One region of the Rhizobium sp. Leaf321 genome, then DNA from elsewhere that is predicted to be linked to it. Evidence: predicted binding sites of a transcription regulator. Region 1 holds the regulator's gene; each other region holds the start of a gene.
The links. The regulator PhoB, encoded in region 1, activates phosphate uptake and scavenging genes when phosphate is short. The targets are predictions, from matches to a motif close to TGTCATNNANCTGTCAT.

Region 1 (2,269 bases):
TGGGGATAGGAACTGGAATGGCGGACACCAAAACAAGCATGGCAACGGATCTGTTGCTGCTCCTCACGCTCGCGACGCTTTGGGGCGCGTCCTACACGCTGATCAAGGTCGGTGTGGAGACGATCTCGCCCGTCACCTTTATCGCCGTCAGGACGCTGGTCGCCGGGCTCATTCTCGTTGCGGCACTGCGCCTTCGCGGATTGAAGCTGCCGACGGACCGGCAGACCTGGACGCTCTTCACGGTTCAGGCCTGCCTCAACAGCGCTGTCCCCTTCACCCTGATTGCCTGGGCCGAACAGACGACCGATGCGGGCCTTGCCACCATCTTGAGTTCAACGACGCCGATCTTCGCCTTTCTGTTGACGGCGCTGATCACCCGCCATGAGAGCGTCTCTGGGACCAAGCTGTTCGGAGTTGCGGCAGGCATTGTCGGCATATGCCTGATCGTCGGCATGGAGGCGCTTGCCGGCTCGGGCGAGAACCTCTGGGCGCAACTGGCCATCGTGGCGGCGACGATCTGCTATGCGGCGGCTGCCATCTTCGGCAAGAATTTTAAGGGATTGGACCCGATGATGCCCGCCGCGGGATCGCTGACTGCAGGCGCTGCCATCCTCATTCCCGTGAGCCTCGTGGTCGACCGGCCCTGGACGCTGACTCCCAGCACCGATTCCATGCTCGCCCTATTGGCGCTGGCGGTATTTTCGACGCCGCTCGCCTTCGTCATCTATTTCCGGCTGGTGCAGACGCTGGGCTCCGTCGGCACGACGGCGCAGGCCTATCTGCGGGTGCCGATCGGCGTTGGCATCGGCGTCGTGTTTCTCGGCGAAACGCTTGCCTCGACAGCCTGGCTCGGCCTCGCCTGCGTCGTGGCCGGTGTCATTGCCATGACGCTGCCGGCTAGGAGACGCGGTGCTCAGGCTTCCATCGAGTAGCCGGCACCGCGGACCGTGCGGATGACATCCTGCATGTTGGAAAAGTTGAGCGCCTTCCGGAGGCGCCCTACATGCACGTCGACGGTACGCTCGTCGACATAGATGTCATGGCCCCAGACGCCGTCGAGCAACTGCGAGCGCGAAAAGACGCGGCTGGGCGACGCCATCAGGAATTCCAGAAGTCTAAACTCTGTCGGCCCGAGGCGAACTTCGCGGCTCTTGCGGTGAACGCGATGGGTTTCGCGATCGAGTTCGATATCGCCGCATTTGAGGACGCTCGAAAGGACCTCCGGTCGGGCACGGCGCAGCATCGCCTTGACGCGGGCCATCAGTTCCGGCGTCGAGAAAGGCTTGACCACATAGTCGTCTGCGCCGGTGGCAAGCCCGCGAACGCGCTCGCTTTCTTCGCCGCGCGCCGTCAGCATGATGATCGGCAGGCGTTCCGTCTCCGGCCGCATGCGCAGGCGACGGCACAGTTCGATGCCCGAAACGCCCGGCAGCATCCAGTCGAGAATGAGAAGATCCGGAACGCGCTCCTGAAGCCTGATTTCCGCTTCGTCACCGCGAAGCACGGTATCGACCTCGTATCCCTCGGCCTCCAGGTTATACCGAAGGAGGACGCTGAGGGCCTCTTCGTCTTCCACGACTGCGATCTTCGGCTGCATTCCGACTTGCTCCGTCACTCGTCCCGAACCGCACTTAGATCCGCCAGATCCGCTCGCGCTGCTTCAGGTCATTGGTTTTGGCAGTTATTGTCGCGAAACCGGCAGGCGATTTCGGGAGAGCTGCATCATGTCCCGGCGGAGCCGAGCATGTTGGACGTATCGTCCTTCGGACGTTCGCCCTCCGGCTGTGCGCCGGTCGCGATGTAGTAGATGGTCTCGGCGATATTCGTCGCGTGGTCGCCGATGCGCTCGATGTTCTTGGCGCAGAACAGGAGATGGGTGCACGTGGTGATGTTGCGCGGATCCTCCATCATGTAGGTGAGGAGTTCGCGGAACAGCGAGGTGTACATCGCGTCGATTTCTTCGTCGCGCTGGCGGATGATCTCGGCTTTTTCCGCAGAGCGGTTAGCGAAGACATCAAGAACGTCCTTGAGCTGCACCAGCGCCAGTTCGGAAAGATGCTCCAGACCACGGGCGAGCTTGCGCGGGACGCCTGTTCCCTGCACGGCGAGCACGCGCTTGGCGGTGTTCTTGCCAAGGTCGCCGACGCGTTCCAGGTCAGCTGCAATGCGCAGCGTGCCGATGATCTCGCGAAGGTCAGCCGCCATCGGCTGGCGCTTGGCGATGGTGACGATCGCCTTGTCCTGGATATCGCGCTCGGCGTGGTCGAGA
Region 2 (2,269 bases), on a different contig from region 1:
GACCTGCTTCAACGCGCCGATATCGCCTATGTCCACGTTCGTTCGGCCCGCAACAACTGTTTCCAGTGCCGGATTGACGCGGCTTAGCAGGAGCCCCTTATGCCTGCGGGTCTCCGCCGTCCCGCTCCAGCTTTTCGGCAAAATCGAGGAGCTGCCGCACGAGATCGCCCGCAGCCTTGTCGTTTTGTTCGATCCTGCGAGCCGACACTTCTCTCAGGTTGAGAAGCGCCGCTTCCACACTGCGCGGCAGAGCCGGGCCGCGGTCATGATGTGGCCCCCTGTCGTGATCGCGGTGGTGTTCGTGCCGTTCCTGCTTCTGCTTGATCTTTTCAGCCAGCTCGGACAAGCGCTCGAGGATGGTCGTTGCGAAACTGCGGTTCTCATCGAGGTGCGCACGGCCCTCGTCAGTGATGGTGTAACGCTTCTTGTTGCCATCCGCTTCAGCCGTCACGTAACCGGCTTCTTCAAGATAGGTCAGCGTCGGATAGATGACGCCGGGGCTGGGTGCGTAGAAACCATACGTCATATCTTCGATATGTTTTATGATCTCGTAGCCGTGGCGGGCTTCTTTCTCGATCAAGGCCAGGACGACCAGTCTGAGATCGCCCTGCATCAGAAAGCGACCGATACGACCCTCGCCATCATCGCCGAAGCCACGACCACCGCCCGGCCCGCCTTTTCCGCCAAAACCCCTACCCGCAAAGCCTTTGCTGAACGGACCGCCCCGCATGGTAAATAGTCCCTCGAAGCCCGAGCGATCGGCGTTGCAGCTTCTGTGGGTTTCAAATCGTTGAAACATCTTACTCTCCTTTAGAGTATCTTTCGATATATCTAAAGCTAGCACATTTCCGCAATACTGCAAGCTGCCAGATATATCTAAGTCATATCCGTTTGATTTTTGTGGCGGATTTTTTTCGAGCTATCTGCGGCGCGCGGTGCGGTCGACCCGGATTGACCGTCGCGTCGTTACCCGGCAGTCACCGAACTTTCGCCGACCGTCATTTTAGGGATGCGTCCGTGGGCGATTGTGCCTAAGCTCGCCTCCATCAGTGATCCGGAGGGAGATATTAGATGTCGCTTTTCACCAAAGACCTTTTCGAAAATCATGCGGTCTCGCGCCGATCCCTTCTCGGTGGCATTGCGGCCACATCGGCGCTGGTCATGCTCCACCCGTTTGCGGCACGCGCGGCCGCCAACCAGGCGCATCTGCGGCTGATGGAGACGACAGACATCCACGTGCATGTCTTCCCTTATGATTATTATGCCGACAAGCCGAACGACACACTTGGACTGGCCCGTACCGCCTCGATCATCGATTCGATTCGAGCCGAAGCCGGAAATTCGATGCTGATCGACAACGGCGACTTCCTGCAGGGCAATCCGCTCGGGGACTACATCGCCTATGAGCGTGGCATGAAGGAGGGCGACAAGCATCCGGTGATCACTGCGATGAACGTGCTGGGATATGACGTCGGCACGCTTGGAAACCACGAATTCAACTACGGCCTCGATTTCCTGTTCAAGGTTCTTGCAGGATCCGGCTTCCCGCATGTATGCGCCAACCTGACCAAGGGCCAGCTTGCCTCCAGTGCCAAGGACGACGATCTCTTCTTCAAACCCTACGTGATCATCGAAAAGCAGATCCGCGACGGTTCCGGCCAGTCGACCCCGATCAAGGTCGGCTTTATCGGTTTCGTGCCGCCACAGATCATGACCTGGGATAGCAAGAATCTTGAGGGCAAGGCGCAGACGCGCGATATCGTCGATGCTGCCAAGGCCTGGGTGCCCGTCATGAAGGAGGAAGGCGCCGACATCGTCATCGCCCTCTCTCATTCCGGCATCGATGGTTCCGGCCAGAGCGATCGGATGGAAAACGCGTCTCTTTATCTCGCAGGGATCGAGGGTATCGATGCGATCTTCACCGGTCACCAGCATCTGGTCTTCCCGGGTCCAAAGGATTTCGAGGGCATTGCCGGCGCTGATGCCAAGAAAGGCACGCTGATGGGCAAGCCCGCCGTCATGGCCGGGTTCTGGGGCTCCCATATGGGTCTGATCGACCTGTTGATCGAAAAGGATGGCAGCGGCTGGAAGATCGTCGATTCCACCTCGGAAGTCAGACCGATCTATCACCGTGACGAAAATCGCAAGATCGTTGCCGACGTCAAGGACAAGCCTGAGGTCACAGCGGCCATCAAGCCGGAACACGAGGCGACGCTTGCCTATATCCGCCGCCCGGTCGGCAAGACATCTGCGCCGCTCTATTCCTACT
Region 3 (2,269 bases), on a different contig from region 1:
GGGTATAGGCCGTGGAGGTGAAAAGGCCGACGATGCGCAGTTCGCCGACCACATTGCCCTTTTCGTCGAAGCGCTTCACCCCGACGTAATCCATATAGGCGCGACGGTGCACGACGGATTTGACGTTGGCCTTGGCGACGATGAGGAAATCCGGGCCGTCGAGAAATTCGAGGATCTCGGGCGTGGTCGTGACCTGATCCTTGCCCTGTCGCAGCACGAGCACATCCGGATCGGACAGGATGCCGAGGCCCCTGCCCTTGCCGCGCTCCACCTTGGCATCGGCGCCCTTGCCCGAATAGGTGTATTCGCGCATTCCGAGGAAGGTGAAATTGTCGTTCCTTAGCCAGTCAAGAAAAGCATACGCCTCGTCGGCATCGGCCTTCTTGCCTTTTTTCGCGTTGACGAGTTGGGCCTGGGCGTCTTTGAGAACGCCGAGCATCGCGGACCAGCCGGTGATGGCCTGGTGCACCTGGTTAAGAACAAAGCGGATTCGCTCGACCAGCCCGTCGGCTTGCTCGTCGTTGAGCTGGGGCACATGGATCTGGATCAGGCTGATGTGATGGGCCGGGTCGCCGGGTCGCTCGCTCGAGTGAAGCGTCGGCTGCTTGCCGGGTTCGATGACGAGGATCGGATGGACGGCCATCGTGAGGTCGCGATAGGCCGTCGTCACCTCACCCATGACCGAATCGAACAGGAAGGGCATGTTGCGATCGATCACCGTAATGATCGAAACGGGCATTCCATCGGGCTCGACGCCATCAAGGGTTTCGATTGTGATGTCGGCCTTGATTCGCGTCCAGGCTTTCAGCCGTCTTGCGGCATGTCCCGCGCACAGGGCAAGCATTTCTGGCGTGTAGTTTTCGAGATCGTCACTGCTGGCGCGGCTGAAGATCAGGAAGGGATCGAGATGGTCCTCCATGCCGGAAGCGGCCGCAATCTTGCCCGCCTTCTCGATCTGCTTGTCCCGCTTCGGGTTTTGCCGGCCTGCCATCTGTCTCTCCCTAAATTTTTTCTCAACGTGCGATAAAACGCAGCCAATGTCATTATGCTTTGCCGCGGTGTCTCACCGGTGCTTGCGGCTGGAATTTGTCATAGGCGTGTCACGTCTTGTTGACATGTCGACACAGAGATCCGATCAACGGTTCGATAACGTCGAAAGCAAGCATCATGCAGGGTAATTCAGGCGCGGTCATCGTCATTTCCAGCCATGTGATCCGTGGCTCGGTCGGTAACCGGGCCGCCGTCTTCGCGCTCGAGACCCTGGGATATCCCGTCTGGGCCATGCCGACCGTCGTTCTGCCCTGGCATCCCGGGCACGGTCCTTCGACGCGCCTGACGTTTCCCGAATCGGATTTCGACAAGGCTATAGACGATCTCATCCGGGCGCCATGGCTCGGCGAAGTGAAGGCGGTGCTGACCGGGTATTTCGGAACTGCCGCGCAGCCGCGCGCCGTGGCACGACTGATCGAGGCGCTGCGGAAAAACAACCCGGACCTTATCTATGTCTGCGATCCCGTGATGGGCGATCTCGGCGGGCTCTATATCCCGCAGCCGACAGCCGAAGCAATCCGCGACGAGCTTCTGCCGCTTGCCACCATCGCCACGCCGAACCGATACGAGCTTGCCTGGCTCTCGGGTGCACCGCTCGATGATAACAATGCGATCATGGAGGCAGCGATCGCGCTTGGGCCGCCGCGGATGCTGGTGACCTCGGCGGTGCCGATGATGACAGGCAGTACAGGCAATCTCTATCTCACCGGCAATCATGCGCTGCTGGCTGAACACCGGCTGATCGACCACGCCCCGAACGGGCTCGGAGACCTGCTCTCGGCGGTTTTTCTCGCCCGCGTCATGTCCGGCATGGATGAAGAGAAAGCCCTGCAGACAACGACTGCCAGCGTGTTCGAAGTGCTGGCGCGTTCGGTAAAGCGCGGGGCCAACGAGCTGACCCTGGAAATGGATGCCGCCAGCCTCTCGACGCCGATGGCGATGGTCCAGATGCGCCGGCTCGTGCATCCCCTTAAGAGGCGCAAGCCGTAAGCTCAAAGAGCATGCGCATCCACACAATGGCCGTTGATTCTCGTCTGGCTGCACGATAATCGTGAGCCATGAGCGAATTTCCAGAAAAACTGCTTTCGGGCTACCGTAACTTCATGAGTGGTCGCTACAGCGACGAGCGGGAGCGCTACCGCGCGCTCGCCGATACCGGCCAGAAGCCGCATACGCTCCTGGTTGCTTGTTGCGACAGTCGCGCGGCGCCCGAGACGAT

Region 2: ASF70_RS13115 (bifunctional 2',3'-cyclic-nucleotide 2'-phosphodiesterase/3'-nucleotidase) is a predicted target of PhoB. The motif match lies at 976-992, and genes of this name have one in related genera.
Region 3: ASF70_RS02235 (NAD-glutamate dehydrogenase) is a predicted target of PhoB. The motif match lies at 1,088-1,104, and genes of this name have one in related genera.

Annotation. Positions count from the first base shown of each region.
Region 1 is NZ_LMOF01000006.1:367,025-369,293, reverse strand. It holds gene ASF70_RS08220 (EamA family transporter) at 18-932, shown strand; gene phoB (phosphate regulon transcriptional regulator PhoB) at 914-1,597, opposite strand; gene phoU (phosphate signaling complex protein PhoU) at 1,723-2,269, opposite strand, start outside.
Region 2 is NZ_LMOF01000007.1:69,747-72,015, reverse strand. It holds gene ASF70_RS13125 (DUF1203 domain-containing protein) at 1-87, shown strand, start outside; gene ASF70_RS13120 (PadR family transcriptional regulator) at 98-799, opposite strand; gene ASF70_RS13115 (bifunctional 2',3'-cyclic-nucleotide 2'-phosphodiesterase/3'-nucleotidase) at 1,072-2,269, shown strand, end outside.
Region 3 is NZ_LMOF01000003.1:123,051-125,319, reverse strand. It holds gene ASF70_RS02235 (NAD-glutamate dehydrogenase) at 1-991, opposite strand, end outside; gene pdxY (pyridoxal kinase PdxY) at 1,165-2,040, shown strand; gene ASF70_RS02225 (carbonic anhydrase) at 2,109-2,269, shown strand, end outside.